One region of the Bradyrhizobium sp. 137 genome, then DNA from elsewhere that is predicted to be linked to it. Evidence: riboswitches for the same ligand, from Rfam matches in the RefSeq annotation. Region 1 holds a riboswitch; each other region holds the start of a gene.
The links. Region 1 has a riboswitch for cobalamin ahead of metE (5-methyltetrahydropteroyltriglutamate--homocysteine S-methyltransferase). Riboswitches for the same ligand answer to the same signal wherever they lie in the genome.
Positions count from the first base shown of each region.

Region 1 (3,149 bases):
ATCGAGGTCGATCAACATCGTTATGACCTTAAGGCGCCGATCGACTCCGAGAAGCCCTCGAAGGGCTCTGCAGGATATCTAAAGCTACGTCACTTCGAAGCCGAAGAGACGGTCTCGATGCGACGAGATCGGTCCGGAGATCCTGAAGACGTGCGAGAAGCTCGGCATCCGCTTGGCCGTGGTCACCATGCACGCGTGCATGAGCCTAGGGTCATAGCAGGATCCCCGCCGCCCCCGCTCTCGCCGCTTACTCCAGTTTCGCAAGTCAGCGTGCATCCTGAGGTCCGGAACTGTTCCTGCGATGTTGCGCAGGCCAACGTCCAGGCTGCACTACTCGCCAGCGGCGACGGAAACAACGAAGGCGCGCCAAAGTCGCTCAGCACGTAAGTGCTTGGCGCACCGAGGAGATCATCTTGACCAACGCCACGGAGGCGATCGAGCTCGCGGCTCGTCGCGGGGTCCGCCGAACACAGGCAGTCCGACCTGATCATCCGTGCGATCATGGAGCAATCCCGGCCTTGGCAATTCCTAAGGAGCCTCATGGCGCTGTGTTCAAGCGGATGTCGGCCGAGCATGATCGCAACTTCCTCACGGGCGAGTTCGAGAAGCTGCTGACGGAAAAGACCAGGCTTGTCGCGATCACGCAGATGTCGAAGCGCCCAGCGCGTTCGTTCTGCTCGCGTTAGCTCACGACTACGCCAAGAGGGTGTTGAGCGGACGCATTCATAAGCGGAGGCTTCACAGATCCACGCGTTTTTACCAGGCCGGGAGTAAGACCGTTGTGCCCTACCTGGTACAGCTGGCAATCGCTTGGGCAATATCGCGGCAACACTTAGTAGGTTGACGGATCGATCCTCGTGCGTCTAATGCCAGCCGTCGTGGTCTTCGGATTTCGTTTGATCCGGAGCTAAGAGGGAAGCCGGTGCAATGCCGGCGCTGCCCCCGCAACTGTAAGCGGCGAGCCGCTGTCCAACGAAGTCACTGAAGCCATGCGGCTTCGGGAAGGCCGGACAGCAGCGACGACCCGCGAGCCAGGAGACCTGCCTCGACAATATATCGTCCACGGGCGGGGTGTCCCGGTGTGCGCCAACAGCTGTCGCTCACGCGATATTCGCTGCATGCGTCCGCCATGGCCTTTGCCCCAATTATGGGGTCTGATCTATGTCTATTCTTGCGCTTCCCGTTGCCACATTGGGGACGTCACGCATCGGCCCACGACGCGAACTCAAGTTCGCGCTCGAGAGCTACTGGGCGGGAAACTCCAGCGAAGCCGAGCTCCTCGAGGCGGGGAGTGGACTTCGTGCCGCTAATTGGGCACGGCAGAAATCCTGCGGTGTGACGGTCATTCCTTCGAATGACTTCTCGCTCTACGACCAGGTGCTCGATACCAGCGTAATGGTCGGAGCCATTCCCGACGTCTACGGCTGGACCGAAGGTCCTGTGTCGCTCAAGACCTACTTCGCCATGGCACGTGGCGCTCAGGACGGTGATCACACTCAGCATGGGCCAGGCGTAGCCGCACAGGAAATGACGAAGTGGTTCGATACCAACTACCACTACATGGTGCCGGAATTTCACCAGGATCAGATCTTTAAGTATTCCTCTCGAAAGCCGATCGAGGAATATGAGGAGGCAAAAAGCCTCGGCTACCAAACGCGCCCCGTCCTAGTTGGCCCAGTCACTTTCCTGAAGCTCGGCAAAAGCGCAAATCCCGCATTCAATCCGCTGTCGCTGCTTGATAGGCTCCTCCCAGTCTATGTCGATGTGCTCCGCGAACTAGCCTCGTGCGGTGCTGAATGGGTTCAGCTCGACGAGCCATGCCTGGTGATGGACATCGACGAAGCGTCGCGGGCGGCTGTCCGCCGGGCCTATGCTCATTTCGCAAAGGTTGTGCCGGCCCTTAAAATCATGCTGGCCACTTATTTCGGCGCTATCGGCGACAATCTTGAAACAGCCCTTGCCTTGCCCGTTGCCGGGCTTCATGTCGATCTGGTTCGGGCACCCGACCAGTTGGACGCAATTGTCGCCACAGCCCGCAGAGATCTCGTGGTCTCGCTAGGCGTGGTTGATGGTCGCAACGTCTGGCGCTCCAATCTTGCGGCGCTGCTCGACCAACTTGCCCCTTTGGTCAAAAAGCTGGGCAGGGACCGTGTTCAGATTGCTCCTTCCTGCTCGCTGCTTCATGTTCCGATCGACATTGAGCTAGAGACCGATCTCGATCCCAATCTGAAGACGTGGCTGGCGTTCTCAGTTCAGAAGTTCAAGGAACTTTCGATATTGGGCAAAGCGCTGGCCGGCCATGCTGCCGAGGTGGCCGATGAACTTGCGCTTTCCGAGGACGCAGCCGTGACCCGCGAAACATCGCCCGAGATCCACAATGCGAATGTCGCCGGACGAATGGCCGCGATCGACGATAGCATGCGTCGCCGTCGCAGTGCGTTCACCCAGCGTGCCGACGTCCAGCGGGTCGCGTTCGCATTGCCGATGTTTCCAACGACAACCATCGGGTCCTTCCCGCAAACGGTCGACGTCCGGAATGCGCGTGCGGCTCATGCGCGGGGAGCGCTGAATGACGCGCAGTACGAGCAGCTTCTGAAAGCGGAGACAGCCCGTACCGTGCAGTGGCAGGAAGATATCGGCCTGGACGTGCTCGTACACGGTGAGTTCGAGCGCAATGACATGGTTCAATACTTTGCCGAGCAGCTGTTGGGATTCGCTTTCACCAAGCACGGCTGGGTTCAGTCTTATGGGTCGCGGTACGTTCGTCCGCCTATCCTGTTCGGAGATGTCTCCCGGCCGAAGCCGATGACCGTTGAATGGTGGCGCTTCGCGCAGTCTCTGACCAAGAAACCCGTCAAGGCTATGCTGACCGGACCGGTGACGATCCTGAACTGGTCGTTTGTCCGCGACGACATCTCGCGGAGCGAGACATGCCGTCAGATCGCTCTTGCGATCCGAGATGAGGTGATCGATCTTGAGGCGGCTGGAGCGACCATGATCCAGATCGACGAGGCTGCGTTGCGGGAGGGATTGCCGCTACGCAAATCGCAGTGGAGGAACTATCTCGATTGGGCAGTGGACAGCTTCCGCGTTTGCTCGTCCGCTGTCGCCGACGGAACTCAGATCCATACCCACATGTGCTATTCCGA
Region 1 is NZ_JADPKU010000116.1:8,622-11,770, reverse strand. It holds gene IVA78_RS29510 (aminotransferase class V-fold PLP-dependent enzyme) at 291-686, shown strand; cobalamin riboswitch at 863-1,063, shown strand; gene metE (5-methyltetrahydropteroyltriglutamate--homocysteine S-methyltransferase) at 1,162-3,149, shown strand, end outside.

Region 2 (3,149 bases), on a different contig from region 1:
ACGCTTGACGGAATAGGCGGCAGCTCTGAGCTCCAGCTGCCTCGCGCACGGCAAGGGTGCCAAATAGTCCGAGAGGCTCGCGCGAAGCGTGGATCGATGCTGCATGCTCCCTCCTGTCGTGTATCGTGTCTGCTTGATGAAGTCGGCGATGCGGTCGGCCACGTCTTCCGCGGAAGAAATGATGTTGACCCGGCCGCCGCTCGAATCGACGGCGGTCCACTCAGGTCGATCCAGCGCCCGATCGTTCTACGTCGACAATGGAAAGCAGTTGCCGCTTTGGAAGGACTTGCCTCATTTCACGTACTGGCTGATCCCGATAGCTGTCGGGGTACCGTTCATCGTTCGTTCACTTCTATGGGCCCCGTTAGCGCGAGCTCGCGGCGGAATTCCCACGTGATTAGGGCAAGAGCGACGGCGCAGCAATTGAGGTCCGGACCCCAACGCCGATCGCGTTATCCTCGCGCGAAAGCCCGTGCACTCATCGGCACACGCAGGAAATCGGCAAACTACCCGCAGCAAGCTCCCTTGCCATTCTCTTGGATCGGTGGGCAAGGCACGGTGCCATAGGAGCAGAACACGCAGCAATTGCCCGATTTAGGCTTCAGCCGGGTGCCGCATCCGCGGCAATCGTAAAAGAATTGGCAAGCGTCGGTCGGCATCGTCTCAATGGATCGATGGCCGCATGACGGGCAAATGAGAGTGGATTCGACGTGCATGCCCTCTAACGTAGCATCGCGCGAGCCAGTTTCCAACGATCATCGCCTGGTTGATCCCGGAGGGCACCTTAACGGCAACGATACGAAGGATACGTGCGGAGCTTTGAACGGCATTGGAGTTGTCACCGACGTCGAACGTAGTGTGCGTCGTGATCGCGACCTCGTCGGCCTGTGCGCAAGCAGTAGACCTCACCACGCTCACCGCTGCAACCAATTCATAAGGGATCGACGCGTGATCTGACATGCCATCTCCCGCGGTGTCGAATCCTCGACTTGGCCTGATGATCGGCGCCACGCGCTGACTTCTGCCGCAGCGAAACATCCAATTGACAGCCGTTTGCAAATAAAACTAGGGTGACAACGACGGTTCTCCTTCGGGAGATCAATAGGGAATACGGTGCGGGGATCCCCCAACGCCGTGGCTGCCCCCGCAACTGTAAGCGGTGAGCCTTCGCCAAACGCCACTGGGCCTGCGGACCTGGGAAGGCGGCGAGAGGTAACGACCCGCGAGCCAGGAGACCTGCCGTCAGTCGTGGTCACACGCGAGCACATTGGGCGGGGTGTCCTGGTGGGTGTTGGGGCTGCCTTCTTCTTGAGGCAGCGGCCAAGCTGCGTTCGCGGTGACGTGCCACGTTATCGCGAGTCTGTTGATGACCTCCCGTACAATCTTCGCGCCGCGGTATCGCCGCGCGATTCTGCGCTCAGCTGCATTCTCCTGCCTGGTTTTGTCGACCGACGGCTGGGCACAGTCCGAAAGGACGGTCCAGACGCTCGACCCCGTTGTGGTGCAGTCGCCGGCAACGTCGCCGAGGGCCCAAAGCACCCGACGCAGTTCTGCGACCGCCAGCGCCGCGCGTTTGCGCCAGCAGCGCAACATAGCTGTCAATACCGGTACACAGGTTGCCGCGCCGACTGGTCCTGTCTTCGCCGCACCGACGCTCAACCTCACCGGCGCGAGCACGGCCGGCAGCCGGCTCGGCCTGACGCGACTGCAGACGCCAGCCAGCGTGGAGGTGATCTCCGCTGAAACCATCGCCGAACGCGGCCAGCAGAACATCCTCGACGCGGTGACGCAAAACGCCACCGGCTTCACGGCGAGCCCGGCACCGGGCAATGGCGGCGTCTCGTTCAATACCCGCGGCTTCACGGGCCTTGGCTCCGTCATGACGCTGTATGACGGCACCCAGCTCTATATCGGCGCCGGGACGGTGGCCTTTCCGTTCGACACCTGGTCGACCGAGCGCATCGAGGTGCTGCGCGGCCCTGCGTCGGTGATGTACGGCGCGGGCGCGGTCGGCGGCGCCATCAACGTGGTTTCAAAACTGCCATTGTGGGTCCCTCGCAATCAGGCCGAGATGTCGCTGGACAGCAACATGACCCGGCGAATTGCGGTGGACAGTGGCGGTCCGGTCAGCAAGGACGTCGCCTATCGGATCACCGCCTCCGGCAACATGTCGGATGGCTGGGTCGATCGCGACGACACCTCGAACGTCGCGCTTCATGCCGTGATCCAGATCAAGCAGAACGACGACGTCACCTGGACACTGTCCACGGACTACGGTGACCGCAACCCGTCGCGCTACTTCGGCACGCCGCTGATCAACGGCAGGCTCGATGAATCTCTCCGCTTCAAGAATTACAACGTCAGCGACAGCCACATCCGCTACCAGGATAGCTGGAACCAGGTGAAAACTGAATGGCAGGTGGCCGATGGAATTTCGGTTCAGAACACGCTTTACTATCTGAACTCCAAGCGACATTGGAAGGACGTCGAAAGCTACGCCTATAACCCCGCCACCGGCCTGATCAACCGCAGCAGCTATATCGAGATTTTTCACGATCAGCAGCAGGTCGGCAATCGCATGGATGCGAAATTCCGCGGACATGTCCTTGGCATGGCCAATGAGTTCGTCGCAGGTTTCGACGTCAACAGCATCAATTTTACCCACACCAACAATTCACCTTACGGCGGCTCGTCGTCCGTCAACCCATTCAGTTTCGCTCCAGGCATATTCAACAGCCCGAATCCCACAGTTCCCGGCTATGGCAGCGTAACCAACCAGTACGCGCTGTTTGCCGAGAACAGGCTGTCGGTCACCGAGCAACTGTCCTTGATTGCCGGCATACGTCAGGATGAACCGACAATCGCGCGCACCGACTATGTCTCGCCCGCCAACAGCTTCGAGAAATCGTTCTCTTCGACGACCTGGCGCGCCGGCGCCGTCTATGCACCGGTCAAGGATCTCGCTTTCTATGCCCAATATGCCACCGCGGCCGACCCGGTCGGAGGGCTCGTCTCACTGTCCTCCGCAAACAAGAACTTCGACCTGGCGACCGGCAAGCAAGTCGAAATCGGTGTCAAGCAATCGTTCTGGGGCGGCCGCGGCGAATGGACCCTGGCCGGCTATGAGATCGTGAAGAACAACCTGCTGG
Region 2 is NZ_JADPKU010000044.1:439,446-442,594, reverse strand. It holds gene IVA78_RS11315 (GDCCVxC domain-containing (seleno)protein) at 507-716, opposite strand; cobalamin riboswitch at 1,064-1,259, shown strand; gene IVA78_RS11310 (TonB-dependent siderophore receptor) at 1,367-3,149, shown strand, end outside.
Region 2: another riboswitch for cobalamin. It lies ahead of IVA78_RS11310 (TonB-dependent siderophore receptor); the one in region 1 lies ahead of metE (5-methyltetrahydropteroyltriglutamate--homocysteine S-methyltransferase).

Region 3 (3,149 bases), on a different contig from region 1:
CTCGATGCGGTGCTGCGGGCGGCCGCCAATTGGTCGCCGCAGGCAGCGAGCAATGATTTGAACGTCACGCCGCCCGGGCAGCGCATTGCGCTCGCCCGCGATGCGGCGTTCTCCTTCGTCTATCCGCACATGCTGGAGGCCTGGCGCGCGGCCGGCGCCGAGATCGTGCCGTTCTCGCCGCTGGCCGACGAATCGCCCGACGCGAGCGCCGATGTCTGCTGGCTGCCCGGCGGCTATCCCGAGCTTCATGCCGGCAAGATCGCGGCCAACGCACGCTTTCGCAGCGGCGTGCGGTCCTTCGCCGAGACACGGCCGGTCCACGGCGAATGCGGAGGCTATATGGTGCTAGGAACTGCTTTGACCGATGCCGATGGCGTGCGCCATGAGATGGCGGGGCTGCTCGGCCTGGAGACCAGCTTTGCCAAGCGCCGCATGCATCTGGGCTATCGTCTCGCCGAACTGGACACGCCGATGCCGGGGCACCGGGCAGGCGCACGCCTGCGCGGCCACGAGTTCCATTATTCGACGATCATCGCCCAGCCCGACACGCCGCTGGCCGTGGTCCACGATGCAACCGGCGCGGTCATTGCCGAGACCGGCTCGCGGCGGGGCCAAGCCACCGGCACGTTCTTCCATCTGATTGCGGAGGACCGGTGAGCGGTTTTGTCAGTTTCGTCTCCGCCGGCCCCGGCGACCCAGAACTCCTCACGGTGAAGGGGACTGCACGGCTGCGCGAGGCCGACGTCGTGCTCTATGATGATCTTGCCTCCGGCGCGATCCTCGATCTCGCCCGTCCCGGCGCCAATCTCGTCGCGGTGGGCAAACGGGCAGGGCGGCCCTCCACCAAGCAGCACCACGTCAACCGCCTTTTGGTTGACTACGCCGCAACTGGCGCGCGCGTGGTGCGGCTGAAGTCTGGCGACGCCGGCATTTTCGGCCGGCTCGAGGAGGAGCTCGAGACGCTGCGCGAGGCCGGCATCGGCTACGAGATCATTCCCGGCGTCACATCCGCCTGCGTCGCCGCCGCGCAAGCCGGCATCCCCCTGACCCGGCGCCACACCTCGCGGCGGGTGCAGTTCGTGACCGGGGCTGACGTCACCGGCGAACTGCCGCAAAACCTGAATTGGGTGGCGCTGGCAGATCCGGAGGCAACCACCGTGGTTTATATGGGCCGGCGCACCTTTCCGGCCCTTGCCGCAAAATTGATCGAGCATGGCCTGGCCGCAAATACGCCGGCGCTGTTTGCGGAATCTCTTGGCCGTTCCGACGAGCGGCTGGTCCGCACCACCATTGTCGAGCTTGCCGAGCAGCTTGCGCGCGGCGGCGCCGCTTCCACCGCCGCCGTCATCCTGTTCGGGGCGCTGGCAGGAGACGATCTGTCATGATGGCCGCGGCCGCCGTTCGCCCCTTGACGCCCGGCTCGCGAAAGGGGCACACAGGAGAGGCATGGTGCTCGACGCGGCGCAAAGCGCCGGAGCATAATCGGGAATGGGGGCGGGCGGACCCAGTTGCGGCGCCCAAATCCCCAGCCGCCCCCGCGACTGTAAGCGGTGAGGGGCTCCGATCAGCCACTGGGCCGCAAGGCTCGGGAAGGCCGGAGAACCCCAGTGAACCGCGAGCCAGGAGACCGGCCCTGCACGTTTTGAGGCCAAGGCCGTCGGGTGTGACGGCAGGAAGGATCTGAGCCATGCATATCGAACCCGGAATCGTGACGGGCGCCAAGCTCGTGTTGAGTTACGCAACCGGCATCGCCGCAGGCGGCGTTGCCTTGAAGCTCGCGGTCGACACCGTGCGCGAGCAGGGCATCGGCTCGTTCGCGACGCGCACGCTCGCCACCACCGGCCTCGTCTTCAGCTTCTTCCAGGTGCTGCCGCACTTCCCCGTCGGCGTCTCCGAGGTGCACTTCATCCTCGGCTCGACGCTGTTCCTGCTGTTCGGTGCTGCGCCCGCCGCCTTCGGCCTTGCGTTCGGCCTGCTGCTCCAGGGCGTCTTCTTCGTGCCGACCGACCTGCCGCAATACGGCATGAACATCACCACGCTCCTGGTGCCGCTGTTCGCGATTCAGGCGTTGGCCACGCGGATCATTCCGCGCAACACGGCTTACGTCGATCTGCAATACCGTCAGGCGCTGGCGCTCTCGACCGCCTATCAGTCCGGCATCGTCGCCTGGGTGGCGTTCTGGGCGCTCTATGGCTCCGGCTTCGGCGCGACCAACCTCGCCAACATCGCGGCGTTTGCGGCATCCTATGCGCTGGTCATCGTGATCGAACCGCTCGCCGATCTCGCGGTGCTGGCGCTGGCGAAGTCGCTGCGCGGTGTCACTGCGCCCGGCCTCGTCACGCCGCGCCTGCATAACGGCGCTTGAGAGACAAGCGAAGGGCGGCCGGTGCGGCCGCCCTTCGCGCTCGCGATGCTCACGCTTTCCCTGATAGGCATCGGTTGCGGCGATCCCGGGCAGCTCACGCGCGCCGCGGCCCGTGCCATCAACGCTGCCGACATCGTCCTGATCCCGCGCAAGGGGCCGGCGAAATCCGATCTGGCGGATCTCAGGCGGACGATCTGCGCGGACGTGCTCACCAGCGCGAGCACGCGCATCGCCGAGTTCGACTTGCCAGTGCGGGACACGACTGAGGCGGACTACCAAAAGGGCGTGGACGATTGGCACGATGCGGTGGCGGCAACCTGGTCGCAAACCATCGCAAATCATCTCGACGGCGAGGGCAAGGTCGCGCTGCTGATCTGGGGCGATCCTTCGCTGTACGATTCCTCGCTCCGCATTGCGCGGCGGCTCGATCCGTTACCGACGATCGAGGTCGTGCCCGGCATTACTTCGATCCAGGCGCTGTGCGCCGCGCATGCGCTGCCGCTCAACGACATCGGTGAGCCATTCCTGGTCACGACGGGGCGGCGCTTGCGCGAAGGCGGCTGGCCACAAGGAGTCGATACCATCGCGGTGATGCTCGACGGCGGCACGGCGTTCGAGTCGCTCGCTCCGGAAAGTCTGCAGATCTGGTGGGGTGCCTATCTCGGCATGCCCAACCAGATCGTCATGTCCGGCGCGTTGGCCGAAGTCGGCCCGCGCATCGTCGCACTTCGGCAGGAAGCGCGCGAGCGGCATGGCTGGATCATGGACAGCTACATTCTCAAGC
Region 3 is NZ_JADPKU010000050.1:99,840-102,988, reverse strand. It holds gene IVA78_RS12765 (cobyrinate a,c-diamide synthase) at 1-657, shown strand, start outside; gene cobA (uroporphyrinogen-III C-methyltransferase) at 654-1,385, shown strand; cobalamin riboswitch at 1,431-1,651, shown strand; gene IVA78_RS12755 (energy-coupling factor ABC transporter permease) at 1,688-2,365, shown strand; gene cobF (precorrin-6A synthase (deacetylating)) at 2,411-3,149, shown strand, end outside.
Region 3: another riboswitch for cobalamin. It lies ahead of IVA78_RS12755 (energy-coupling factor ABC transporter permease); the one in region 1 lies ahead of metE (5-methyltetrahydropteroyltriglutamate--homocysteine S-methyltransferase).

Region 4 (3,149 bases), on a different contig from region 1:
GTCGCGGTCTCCTCAAGACCGCGGCTCTCGCGGAAAACGACGTGCATCAGGTTGCTAGCCCTGACCTGATCGCGGCCTCGTCAATATCGCCGTGCTCGCCAATCACGACGAGTTTCGATTGCCTGACACCTGCGCCCCAGGGCTTGTCGAACTGGTGGCGCACACGCTCGCCGACCGCCTGCAGCAAGAGGCGCATCGGCTTGCCCGCGATTGCGATATAGCCTTTGACGCGCAGCACGTTCTGCTCGCGCGCTAGGCGCTGAACGGAGGCGACCAGCGCATCGATATCGGCAACTTCCGGCAGGTCGATCACGACGGAGGCAAAATCGTCATGCTCATGCTCCTCCTCGCCGTCGTGATGCGAGGGACGCGCGGCAAGATCGCTCTCGGCGGCGGCGCCGAGACCGAGGATGACGCGCGCATCGATCGCGCCGTCGGTGATGGGAAGCATCGGCACGCGGCGCGGCATCTCGGCGGTGATCGCCGCCTTGGCGGCTTCTATCCCTGAGCTGCCGGCAAGATCGGCCTTGGTCAGCAGCACGATGTCGGCGCAGGCGATCTGGTCCTCGAACACTTCCGACAGCGGCGTCTCGTGGTCGAGATTGTCGTCCGCCGCGCGCTGCGCTTCGACTGCAATCGGGTCCGGCGCGAAGCGGCCAGCAGCGACAGCCTCTGCATCGGCCAGCGCAATCACGCCATCGACAGTGATGCGCGAGCGGATCTCCGGCCAGTCAAAGGCCTTCAGCAGCGGTTTTGGCAACGCCAGGCCCGAGGTCTCGATCAGGATGTGATCGGGCTTCACGGGGCGTGCCAGCAATTGCTCCATGGCCGGAATGAAATCGTCAGCGACGGTGCAGCAGATGCAGCCATTGGCGAGCTCGATGATGTTCTCCTCCGGGCAATTGGCAGCAGCGCACGACTTCAAAATCTCGCCGTCGACGCCCTCGCTGCCGAACTCGTTGACGAGCACGGCGAGCTTCTTGCCGCCGGCATTGGCGAGCAGATGCTGGATCAGCGTCGTCTTGCCGGAGCCGAGAAAACCGGTGATCACAGTGACCGGGACTTTTGCGAGCGAATTCATTCGGCGGCCTCCGGCACGACGGCAAGGGGGGGAATGCGGGCAAGCGACTGCTTGCGGAAGATTTCGGGACGGCTGCGCCAGGGCACGAGGCCGTCGGGCGCGGCCGCATACGCCGCAGCGCCCGCGACCACGTCGCGCGCATTCGTCTCCGACAGGCGGCCATAGACATAGGACCAGCGACCCGGCGCACTCAGCGCGACCGAGCAGCCCTGGCTACAGGCAGAGAGGCATTCGACCGGAACCACATTGACGCCGTCGGGCACGCCGGCGTCCAGGATCGCGCCATGCAACCGCTTGCCCGGCGTGACGTCGCCTTCGCCAAGCGTCTCGCCGGCACGGCAGGTAATGCAGACGTGAAGTGTGACCGTCATCGCCTCTTCCAGAATAACAGCGGGAGGCGAAGAGGCGCACGGACCATTGTGAGAGGCCCGTTTCCCCGTCGCGGAACACCCCGTCCGCCGGTCCAAAATCGTCCGCGCTGGCAGGTCTCCCGGCTTGCGGAGCAGGGCTTTTGCCCTTCGATCCCCGCCTTCCCGATCCCGTTAGGGGTCAGTGGCTTCGGGCATCTCTCCGGTCACGGTCGCGGGGGCGGCTGCATTTTGGACCCAAATCTTGCCAATTCGGACCCTATCGCATTCCCTCTTCGCCTGTCATAGGACAGGAACCAGCGCAGACCCACCATTTGCCGGTGGCCGCCACTTGTCAAGCCGAAGGACCGGATACGATGACGCCTGAACCGGATATCCAAACGGGCGAGGAAACCGACGCCCGCCACGCCGCGAAAATGGCAAAGAAGAAGGCCGCCCGCGACGAGATCATGGCGACCAAGAGCGGCGAAAAAGGCCTCGTTATCGTCCACACCGGCGCCGGCAAAGGCAAGTCGTCCTCGGCCTTCGGCATGATCGTCCGCTGCGTCGCCCATGGCTTGCCCTGCGCGGTGGTGCAGTTCATCAAGGGCGCCTGGGACACCGGCGAGCGCCGCCTGCTCACTGGCCATTTCGGCGACCTCTGCCAATTCCACGCCATGGGCGAAGGTTTCACCTGGGAGACGCAGGACCGCGCCCGCGACATCGCCGCCGCGCGCGCCGGCTGGGACAAGGCCAAGGAGCTGATTCGCGATCCTGCCTTGCGCATGGTCGTGCTCGACGAGATCAACATCGCGCTGCGCTATGACTATCTCGACATCGCCGAGGTGGTCGAATTCCTGACGACGCAAAAGCCGCCGATGACGCATGTCGTGCTCACCGGGCGCAACGCAAAGGACGAATTGATCGAGATCGCCGATCTCGTTACCGAGATGACGCTGGTCAAGCATCCCTTCCGGTCCGGCATCAAGGCGCAAGCCGGCGTCGAGTTCTGATACGATCTCGCCATGGCGCGCGCGCTGATGATCCAGGGGGCCGGCTCGGACGTGGGCAAGTCGCTCATCGTCGCGGGCCTTGCGCGCGCCTTCATGCGGCGCGGCCTGCGCGTGCTCCCTTTTAAGCCGCAGAACATGTCGAACAATGCCGCCGTCACCGTCGACGGCGGCGAGATCGGCCGCGCCCAGGCGCTTCAGGCGCTCGCCGCTCGCGTCGAGCCGCACACCGACATGAACCCGGTGCTGCTCAAGCCGGAGACCGATGTCGGCGCGCAGGTCATCGTCCATGGCAAGCGCATCGCAACGGTGCGTGCGCGCGATTATGCGGCGATGAAGCCCTCGCTGATGGGCGCCGTGCTGGAGAGTTTCGCGCGCTTGAAGACGCGCGCCGATCTGGTGCTGGTCGAAGGCGCGGGCAGCCCGGCCGAGGTGAATTTGCGAAAGGCCGACATCGCCAATATGGGCTTTGCGCGCAAGGCCAACGTGCCGGTCGTGCTGGTCGGCGACATCGACCGCGGCGGCGTCATCGCCCAGCTTGTCGGCATCAGGACGGTCATCGACCCTGACGATGCCGCGATGATCCAGGGCTTCGTCATCAACAAGTTCCGCGGCGACCCCACGCTGTTCGATGACGGCTACCGGCTGATCGAAGCGAAAACCGCATGGCGCGGCTTTGGCGTGCTGCCCTGGTTCGCGCGCGCCGGCGAG
Region 4 is NZ_JADPKU010000050.1:113,144-116,292, forward strand. It holds gene cobN (cobaltochelatase subunit CobN) at 1-47, opposite strand, end outside; gene cobW (cobalamin biosynthesis protein CobW) at 47-1,081, opposite strand; gene IVA78_RS12820 (DUF1636 domain-containing protein) at 1,078-1,452, opposite strand; cobalamin riboswitch at 1,544-1,765, opposite strand; gene cobO (cob(I)yrinic acid a,c-diamide adenosyltransferase) at 1,806-2,441, shown strand; gene IVA78_RS12830 (cobyric acid synthase) at 2,454-3,149, shown strand, end outside.
Region 4: another riboswitch for cobalamin. It lies ahead of IVA78_RS12820 (DUF1636 domain-containing protein); the one in region 1 lies ahead of metE (5-methyltetrahydropteroyltriglutamate--homocysteine S-methyltransferase).